DNA from 3 places in the Microlunatus soli genome. Region 2 is predicted to be linked to each of the others. Evidence: riboswitches for the same ligand, from Rfam matches in the RefSeq annotation. Region 2 holds a riboswitch; each other region holds the start of a gene.
The links. Region 2 has a riboswitch for thiamine pyrophosphate ahead of BLU38_RS08160 (YkoF family thiamine/hydroxymethylpyrimidine-binding protein). Riboswitches for the same ligand answer to the same signal wherever they lie in the genome.
Positions count from the first base shown of each region.

Region 1 (3,249 bases), 1.1 Mb from region 2:
GAGCGCTGCCCGCTGTTCGACCCCGAACCGATGCTGCTCGTCGACCACCACCAGCCCGAGCTCGGCGAACTGGACCTGATCGCTGAGCAGCGCGTGGGTGCCGATCACGATCCCCGCCTCGCCGCTGGCCGCGGCCAACAACGCCTCCCGTTTCCGCGCCGCCGGCATCGAACCGGTGATCAGCACCACCTGGGTCGCATGCTCCGGCGCGTCCAGCGTGCCGGCGGTGGCCAACTCCCCCAACATCTTGGTGATCGTCTGATAGTGCTGGGTGGCCAACACCTCGGTCGGCGCCAGGAACGCGGCCTGGCCGCCGGCGTCGATCACCCCGAGCATCGCGCGCATCGCCACCACGGTCTTGCCCGACCCGACCTCGCCCTGCAACAACCGCTGCATCGGATGCGGTTGAGCGAGATCGGCGAAGATCTGGTCGGAGACCTGCCGTTGGCCGAGCGTCAGGCTGAACGGCAATGACCCGTCGAAGGCGTCCAGCAGACCGTCGGCCCGCCGTGGCCGTGGCACCGACCCGTGGCTACGGGCCAGCGCCTTGCGGCGCGCCATCGCCAGCCCGATCGCGAACGCCTCGTCGAACTTCAGCCGCTCCAGTCCGCGAGCCGCCTCCGGTTTGGTCCGCGGTTGGTGGACCGCGCGGTAGGCCTCGGTCAGCTCGAGCACACCGGCCCGGTCCCGGACCGACGCCGGCAACGGGTCGTCGGCCCCCTCGAAGAACTCCAGCGCGAGGTTGGCCGACTCGGCGATGTTCCAGGTCCGCAGCTTGGCCGTCGCCGGATAGATCCCGATCAGGTCGGCCCGGGAGACCTCGGCCATCGCCTCGTTGGCCTTCGAACCACCGACCACCCGGCCGTGTTCGTCCAGCATCACGAAGTCCGGGTGGGACAGCTGGAGTTGATCATGAAAGACACCGACCTTGCCGGCGAAGATGCCGCGGGTGCCCTGGTGCAGTTGCTTCTCCCAGTAGTCGATCAGCTTGGGCTGGCCGAAGAAGGTCAGATTGAGCCGGCCGTGCCGCCCGTTGGTGATCCAGGCCTCCAATCGGCCACGCGCGCCACGGCCCCGCTGGCCGCCTTGCATCGCATGCGCCTGGGTGCGGGCCACCTCGGCCAGCACCGCGACCTCCTCGCCGGGCTGCAGATCGGCCAGATCGCTCAGTTCGGTGCCGGCCATGTAGCGCCGCGGTACGTGCTGCAACAGATCGCCGACCGTGCGGATGTCGAGCTTGTCGAAGGCCTTGGCGGTCTTGTCCCCCACCACGGCGGCGATCTTGGCGTGCAGGCGCTGATAGGCCTCGGTACGCCAGCGGGTGACAGTCGAGCTCACGGACGCCAGCCTAACCAGAGGCTCCGACGCGCCCCGGTACGGCGGTCCGGCACGGCCGGGTCCGACGGCCCCGCCCGGCCGAGGTAATGTCGACGCAGAGATGGCCGGGGTGCCCGAACGGATCGGGCTGAGATCACACCCGCCGAACCTGATCCGGATCATGCCGGCGAAAGGGAGCCAGAGCGATGTCTGCTGTGCCCAGTTCTTCTGACGCACCCCGCACCCCAGCGGTCACCACCACCTCAAGCCTCGATGTCACCGATGCCGCGGCAGCGGCCGGTCACGTCGTCGAGCAACTCCGCGCGCGGCGGCCGCTGGTCCAGTGCATCACCAACTACGTCTCGATGGACCTGGCCGCCAACCTGTTGAACGCGGCCGGCGCGTCGCCGGCGATGGTGCATCATCCGCAGGAGGCCGGCGAGTTCGCCGGCCTCGCCGATGCCGTGGTCGCCAACATCGGCACCCCGTCGCCGGACTGGGCCGACGGCATTGTTGCCGCGACCACCGTCGCGGTCGAGCGCGGTGTTCCCTGGGTGCTGGACCCGGTCGCCGTCGGCGCCACCTCCTATCGCCGCGACCTCGCCGGCCGGCTGCTCACCAACCGGCCGACGGTGATCCGCGGCAACGCGGGCGAGGTGCTGGCCCTGGCCGGTGTCGCCGGTGCCAGTCGTGGCGTCGACAGCGCCGCCGACAGCAGTGCGGTCGGCGACCAGGCCGCAGCGCTGGCCGCCGAAGCAGGTTGTGTGGTCGCGGTCACCGGTGCACGCGACCTGGTCACCGACGGTCGGCGGCAGCTGACCATCGACGGCGGCGATCGGCGGGCACCGATGATCACCGCCCTGGGCTGTTCGGCTACGGCGCTGGTCGCCGCCTGTTGCGCTGTCGGTGAGGACCGGCTGGCGGCGACCGCGGCGGCTCTGGCGATGATCACCGTGGCCATCGAACGAGCCGGCCGGGACGCCGCCGGTCCCGGTTCACTGCGCTGGCGGCTGCTGGACGAGTTGGCCGACCTGTCGGCCGATCAGGTCGGCAGCAGGATCGAGGAGTCGCATCGGGACGATCAGTCATGATCACGACCCACGAGCAGGTGCGGAGCAACCTCGGTGTCTACCTGGTCACCGCCGAACCGAGCACCGATCGGACCGTCGAGTTGATCATGGCCGCGGTGGCCGGCGGCGTGCGCGTCGTGCAGCTGCGGGACAAGATCAACAGCACCGACCATCGGATCCGGATGCTGCGACAGATCGTTCACCGGCTGGCCGGATCCGCCGTCACCCTGGTCGTCAACGACGACCTCGACGCAGCCGCTGCCGTGCCAGGAGTCGGCATCCACGTCGGGCCGGATGATCTTCATCCGGCCGTCGCCCGGAGCCGGCTCGGCGTCGACGTGTGCATCGGTTGGTCGATCCACGATCTTGATCAACTGCGCGACGACCAGGCCTTAGCCGCCGTCGACTATGTCGCGGCCAGCCCGGTCTGGCCGACCCCGACCAAGATCGACACCAGCACACCGTTCGGCCTGCAGGGTGTTCGCCGTCTGCGGGACCGGCTGCCGGCAGAGCTGCCGCTGGTCGGGATCGGCGGCATCGATCTCGGCAATGCCGCAGAGGTGATCGGCGCGGGCGCGGACGGCGTCGCCGTGGTCTCCGCGATCTGTGCCGCCGACGATCCCCGGCGAGCCGCACAGGACCTGGTGGCCGAGGTCGACCAGTCCAAAGAGGGCAGGTCATGACGACGCCGATCATGCTCAGTGTGGCCGGCTCCGATCCGTCCGGCGGCGCAGGCATCCAGGCCGATCTGAAGACCGCGACCGCACTGGGCGTCTACGGGGCCGCGGTGCTCACCTCATTGACCGCTCAGAACACGCACGGCGTGACCGGGATCCATCCGGTGCCGGCCGATTTCGTCGCC
Region 1 covers NZ_LT629772.1:610,899-614,147, forward strand. Annotated here, with positions in the region: gene BLU38_RS02900 (ATP-dependent DNA helicase RecG) at 1-1,356, opposite strand, end outside; TPP riboswitch at 1,434-1,531, shown strand; gene thiM (hydroxyethylthiazole kinase) at 1,524-2,408, shown strand; gene thiE (thiamine phosphate synthase) at 2,405-3,070, shown strand; gene thiD (bifunctional hydroxymethylpyrimidine kinase/phosphomethylpyrimidine kinase) at 3,067-3,249, shown strand, end outside.
Region 1: linked by a shared signal. The riboswitch ahead of thiM (hydroxyethylthiazole kinase) and the one ahead of BLU38_RS08160 (YkoF family thiamine/hydroxymethylpyrimidine-binding protein) in region 2 are both predicted to bind thiamine pyrophosphate.

Region 2 (3,249 bases):
GCGGTGCCCGACGGGCTCGACCCACGGGCCAGGCCGCACCCGCTCGCCTCGTTCGTCCAGACGGTCCGGCTGGCCGGTGATGCGGGACCGCTGCCGAACAGGACCTTCATCAGCGGTGGCGCGTGGCCGGGGAGCCCGTTCGTCTCCTTGGCCGAACGATTACGTCACGATCCCGGATGGCGAGTCCTGGAGATCCCGGTCGGGCACAACATCGCACGGCGGGATCCACACCGCCTTGCCGGTGCGCTGCACGACCTGGCTTCGGCCGATCACGGGCGGTGAGTCCGCGTACCTGATACCAGGTCCAGAAAATCCGCGAGCCTTCGGACCGTCGGGAGGCTAGGGTGGCCGCGATGGTCGAATTTCGGATACCGGCCGCGGAGTTCCTGTCCGCTGCAGTCATCGTCATCTGCTTCGTCATCGCCGTGGTCATGATCAACATGCAGGCGATGGGCAGAGCCCGGACGTTCGGCGTTCTGGGTGTCGCGCTGCTGTTCGCGAGCATGATCATCGCCGCCCTGAACGGATCCCTCGGCAGTGCCTACGGGACGGGTTCGCTGGTGTACGGCGTCGGTGCCGTGCTGGTCGCCGCAACCGCCGCTGGCGGGTTGATCCTGCTCGCCCTGGCCGTGATCCGAGCCGACAAGGCGAGGACGAGGACAGGTGATCGCTGATGACTCCCGGTCCGATCGTCGCCGGCGTCCTCGTGGTCATCGGGCTGCTGCTGGCCCTCTGGCTGTTCATCGGCCGGGCCGACGGGCGGGGCCGGGTGACCGGAAGCATCGGCTCGGTGCTGCTGGCCCTCGGTGTGTTCAGCCGGTTGGCCTACCAGAGCTTGGCCGAGCGGCTGCTCGGGACCGCCGACGACAGCGTCATCGTGTCGATCCTGGCCGGTGAGATCGCCGCCGGCGCGTTGCTGACCGGCGTCGGCCTGATCCTGCTCGCGCGAGCGGTCGTCATCGCTGGCTGGCCGCCGAAGGTTTCCAGACGCAAGGACGCACCGGTCCGCAGCACGTCCTAGTGTGGTGAGTCGTTGATCCGGCACCCTATTCGAACGCCCGAAGCGGCGATCTGCTGCGTTGTCGTCGGCTGACATGCCCCAGCATGCGCACCTGCTCCGCCTCTGCAGCTCACCATTTCAGCCTCCGACTCCTCGCACGACCTTCGGACGCGGGATACCAGTCGGTGCTGTTAGGTTGATCATGAGCACGGGAGCCCGCCACAGGAGGGGCTGAGAGGGAGCATTCGACTCCGACCGTTGAACCTGATCTGGATGATGCCAGCGAAGGAAGCGAACTTGGCTCGGGCACGGTGCCCGGTCCACCGTGCCGACGACCGGTGAGGTGGACGGATGACCGAGATCATTGACGACCCGATGCGATTCGGGGTCGGCGCCCGGGTGACGGCGGCGGTGATGACCGACCGGTACGCCGACGTCATCAGCAAGGCCTTGCAGACAACGGATCCGGGCGGACTCGTGGTGCAGATCGGTGATGTCAGCAGCTACGTCGGTGGCAGCGAGCCGGAGTTGCTGCGCTACCTGACCGACCTGGCCGCGGCGATCGCATCGACCGGCGAGCACGCGTCGCTCACCATCCAGCTGTCCCGCGGCTGCCCGGGCGAGGTGGTCTGCGACCTTCCCGGTGGCGCCGGACCGCGTCCGGTCGACGTACCGGAGGGCAGGCAGACCGGACTGTACGCCGCGGCCGAGTGGTCGCTGTATCCCTTGGCCGACGAGGTCCGGGCCGGGACCGTGCCGGACCACATGCGCGACATCTACGCCGCGATCGACCTGGCCAAGGAGAACGGGACGTTTCGGGGATCGGAGCACTTCGTGACCCGGTTGGAGGGCGATCTCGGCGCAGTGCTGGCGACGGCCGTCGCGGGCTGGGTGCTGGTCGGCAGCAGCGTGCAGCACGTGACCAGTCATCTCACGGTCTCGGTGAACAGCCCGTCCCATCGGTGACCTGAGCCCCGGTGATCGTCATCCCGTCGGCGTCCGGCGGGCGGATCTGGCAGTGTGTCGACATGGGTGAACTGCAACGCATCCTCGATCGGTCCTGCACCAGCGGACACGTTCCGGGAGCAGGCGCCCTGGTGGCGCGTGATGGCGAGATCGAGATCGCCTTTGCCGGCGAGCAGACGGTCGGCGGCCCGTTGATGTCGGAGGACACCATCGTCCGGATCGCGTCGATCACCAAGCCGATCGTCGCAGCAGCGACGATGGTGCTGATCGAACGGGGTCTGGTCGGACTCGACGACCCGATCGATCGGTGGCTCGACGAGCTCGCCGAGCCGGTGGTGCTGCGTACCCTGGACGGCCCGGTGGACGACGTGGTGCCCGCCGAGCGGCAGGTCACCGTCCGTGACCTGCTCACCTTCTCCGGCGGCCTCGGGCTGCCACAACGCTTCGATCTGCCGATCGCTCAGCTGCTCTTCGAACGGATCAGCGAGGGGCCGCCGCAGCCGCAGCAGCACCCGGCGCCGGACGAATGGTTACAGCGGGTGGCCACCGTTCCGCTGCTGCACCAGCCGGGGCAGGGATGGACCTACAACACCGGTGCCGAGCTGTTGGGCGTGCTGCTCGGGCGAGCGGCCGGCGGCACGCTGTTCGACGTCCTGACCGACACCGTGCTCGGACCGGTCGGGATGGCGGACACGGCGTTCTTCTGCACCGACGTCGAACGGATCGCCTCGCTCTACCAGCACACCGACGACGGGCTGGAGTTGATCGATCCGCCCGACGGGCAGTGGGCGGCCGAACCGCCGTTTCTCAGCGGTGGCGGTGGCCTGCTGTCGACCGTCCGCGACTGGTACGCCTTCGGCGCGATGTTGCTGGCCGGCGGTGAGCACGACGGACATCAGGTGCTCACCGAGGACTCGGTACGGCAGATGACGTCGGCCCACGTCGATGGCGGGCCGAAGCATCTCTTCCTGGACGGTCAGGGCTGGGGCTTCGGCGGCGGGGTCGACCTGCGGACCACCCATCCGTGGAACGTCCCGGGTCGCTATGGCTGGGTCGGTGGCACCGGGACCGCCGGCTACCTGATCCCGTCCACCGGGACCGTCGTTGTCTGGATGTGCCAGGTCCAACTCGGCGGCCCCGACGACACCCGCTCGATGGCCGACGTGCTGACCTACGCCGCGCGCTGACCGGGCCGTGCCCGCGCCGGCGGCTTCGTGGCCCGGTCGGCAGCCTCGTTCAGCGCAGCCAACTCGTCGGCATCGAGCCGCAGGCGCATCGCGGAG
Region 2 covers NZ_LT629772.1:1,747,428-1,750,676, reverse strand. Annotated here, with positions in the region: gene BLU38_RS08175 (alpha/beta fold hydrolase) at 1-282, shown strand, start outside; gene BLU38_RS08170 (hypothetical protein) at 354-674, shown strand; gene BLU38_RS08165 (hypothetical protein) at 674-1,021, shown strand; TPP riboswitch at 1,199-1,308, shown strand; gene BLU38_RS08160 (YkoF family thiamine/hydroxymethylpyrimidine-binding protein) at 1,352-1,966, shown strand; gene BLU38_RS08155 (serine hydrolase domain-containing protein) at 2,029-3,153, shown strand; gene BLU38_RS31360 (hypothetical protein) at 3,138-3,249, opposite strand, start outside.

Region 3 (3,249 bases), 3.0 Mb from region 2:
TTCTGGAAGACCGTGCCGATCCGAGCGGCGAGTTGCTCCGACGGCCAGCGACGGATCGGCCGGGCGGCCGTCCGCGGGCGCATCCCGGACACCAGCTCGGCACTCGGTGCGACCACGCCGAGTTGTGGTGCCGCCAGACCCGACAGCATGCCGGCCAGCGTCGACTTGCCGACCCCGTTCGGGCCGATGATGCCGGTCACCGAACCGGCCGTGATGCTGAGCTCGACCGGGCCGGGCAACAGCGGACCGTCGGCGGCGTAGCGTCGCTGCGGCGCCTCGACGCGAAGCAGTTCGACCCCGGACCTCGCCGCGGCACGGTCGGCCGACCAGGGAAGTCGATCATCGACCCAGACGCCGTTGGCGGCGAGTCGATCATGCTGCTCGGCCAACACGCGCTGGGGATCCCCGTCGGCGATCACACCGTGTGCGGGATCGATCACGACCACCCGATCGACCAGCGCAAGGACCGGGGTGATCCGATGCTCGATCATGATCATGGTCGCCGACCGGTCGGCGGTGACGGCGGCGATCGCGTCGATCACCTGCTCCGCACCGTCCGGGTCCAGATTGGCGGTCGGCTCGTCGAGCAGCAACAACCCGGGGTCGAGCGCGAGCACGCCGGCCAGCACCAGTCGTTGCCGTTCGCCGCCGGAGAGCGCCCGGGTCGGCCGATCCAGCGGATAGCGGAATCCCACCGCCGCCAGGGCTCGACGGACCCGCGGCCAGATCTGCTCGCGGGGGACGCCGGCGTTCTCCAGCCCGAACGCGACCTCGTCCCCGCAGCGATTCATCACCAGCTGGCTGTCGGGGTCCTGGAAGACGATGCCGGTGCGGGACAGACCGTGGCCGCCCGAGGCGGGCGTCGGTGCGGCGCCGTCGACGGTGATGCTGCCTTCGACGTCACCGGTCTCGGAGTCGAGCAGGCCGGCGATCGCGTGCAGCAGCGTCGACTTGCCCGCACCCGACGGCCCGAGCAGCAACACTCGCTCCCCTGGCTCGATCCGCAGATCGATGCCGCGGACCGCCCAGTCGGGACGGATCAGATGGCGGAAGCCGAAACCCTGCAGGCGGACCCGGCTCGGAGGAGGACCAGCAGCCATGTGTGACGCCGCCTTCAGGAACGGCGGGCCGGCAGCGCACCCGACGACCGCAGCGTCGCATACAGCACCAGGGTGAGTAGACCACCGATGATCGAGGTGGAGATGATCGCAGCGATTCCGTAGCTGATCTTCCAGCCCGCTGCCCAGGTCGGGTAGTACAGCGCGGTGTCCAGGACGGCCGGCGCCAGGGCGGCCGTGGCGCCGGCGATGAAGGGATTGATCTTGCGCCACATCCGGTAGCGGAAGATCAGGTAACCGAGTTCGGCGGCGACGCCTTGGGCCAGACCGTAGAGCACCAGGGTGCCGCCGCCCAGGCCGGCGATCAGTTCGACCACGGCGGCGATCAGCTCAGCCAGCACACCGGCGCCGGCCTTGCGGGTGATGAACGGCGCCAGGACGCCGGGCACCAGCCAGACCCCGTACAGCAGGGCCTGAGCCGGTGGGAACGCGGTGAACAGCGGTCCGGTCGCGGAATACAACGCCGTCCAGGCGATGAAGATCACCCCGAACACGACGCCGATGGCGGCGGTGATCAGGATGTCACTGGTCCGCCACCGACCGAACGGACGGTCGGTGGTCGGACGGGTGGTCGCGGTAGTCATCTAGGACTCCCTTCGCTGGCATTACCCAGATCAGGTCCGAGGGTCTGCGGTTGCCCGCACTCTCAGCGCTGTCGCGCTCCCCTGTCGGTGAACTTGTACAGACCTCCGAAACTACCACTGCCCCCGATCGGACGGATATATCCGTCCCACGGTGGATCCTTCCCTCCCCCGACAGCAGGTACGGTTGCGGGCGTGTCAGCACCCGAACACCCGGCCGAGACGACGGCATCGGCCGACGCCGAACAGCAGGACACGCCCCAGCAGGACGGGCCCCTGCAAGACGGTGTCGCCGACGAAGGCGGAGCCGGCGATCGGCCGAACGACACCGCAGAGCCGGCGCCGAAGGAATGGTGGGACGACTCGCGGATGCCGTGGAAGGGCAAACCGGGACGCTCCGACATCCTGTGTTGGGCGGGTTTCTCGCTGAGCGGCATCATCGGACTGATCATGATCCCGCTGCGACCGATCCTGATCGCACACAACGTGTTGCTGCTGGTCGCGATCACCGGCTCCCGTTCGGGCCTGGTGACCAGCGGTGCGCTGGCTGCGGTCGGCCGGGCCGACTGGTGGCCGGTGGCGCTGGTGCTCGGCATCATCAGCAGCATGAAGTGGGATCCGCTGTTCTGGTGGGCCGGCAAGCTCTGGGGACGCGGGCTGATCGACGTCGTCGCCGGCCGCTCCAAGTGGGCTGCCAAGAACGCCGACCGGGCCGAGCGACTGGCCCGCCGGTTCGGCATCCCGGCGATCCTGATCGTCTACATCGTGCCGCTCCCCGCCGCGGTGATCTATGCCACCGTCGGGATGGCCGGGATGCGGCTGCGGACCTTCCTGGCGGTCGATCTGCTCGGGTCGGCGGTGATGTGCTCGCTGTATGTCTACCTCGGCCACCGGCTCGGCCAGCGCGCCGTCGACGTGGTGGAGGTGATCGCTCGCTACTCCGGCTACATCTCGCTGGCGCTGCTCGCGCTGATCATCGGCCAGGCGATCTGGCGGGCCCGGCGCAAGGCGCGTACCGCCGCCGTCTGATCCTTTGCCGCTCGATCTGTGCCGGGCAGCGCTCAGCTCAGTGCGGGGTGTCGCGAGCTCGGCAGGTCGATCGCCACGGCCAGCCGTCCGGATGCGGCCGACAGCCGATCTCGAGCCGCCGCCACGTCGTCGCCGCGGCGCAGCATCACCACGGCCGTTTTGACCTCGAAATCGCAGCCTTCCAGCACGCCGAGCGCGGTCGGCTCGTCGACCTCGGCGATGGTCGCGACCAGCCGGGTCGCCCGGACCCGCAGCTTGGCGTTGGTGGCGTGCACATCGACCATCAGGTTGCCGTAGGTGCGGCCGGAGCGGACCATCAACGCGGTCGAGATCATGTTCAGCACCTGCTTCTGAGCGGTGCCGGCCTTGAGTCGGGTCGACCCGGTGAGCACCTCGGGACCGGTGTCCAGCTCGATCGGATGCGCCGCATGCCGGGACAACTCGGCGCCGACGTTGCAGGACACGGCGACGGTCAGTGCACCGCGGCCCTTGGCCTCGATCAGCGCACCGATCACGTACGG
Region 3 covers NZ_LT629772.1:5,527,145-5,530,393, reverse strand. Annotated here, with positions in the region: gene BLU38_RS25330 (ABC transporter ATP-binding protein) at 1-1,100, opposite strand, end outside; gene BLU38_RS25325 (ECF transporter S component) at 1,115-1,702, opposite strand; TPP riboswitch at 1,693-1,795, opposite strand; gene BLU38_RS25320 (DedA family protein) at 1,895-2,728, shown strand; gene murQ (N-acetylmuramic acid 6-phosphate etherase) at 2,761-3,249, opposite strand, start outside.
Region 3: linked by a shared signal. The riboswitch ahead of BLU38_RS25325 (ECF transporter S component) and the one ahead of BLU38_RS08160 (YkoF family thiamine/hydroxymethylpyrimidine-binding protein) in region 2 are both predicted to bind thiamine pyrophosphate.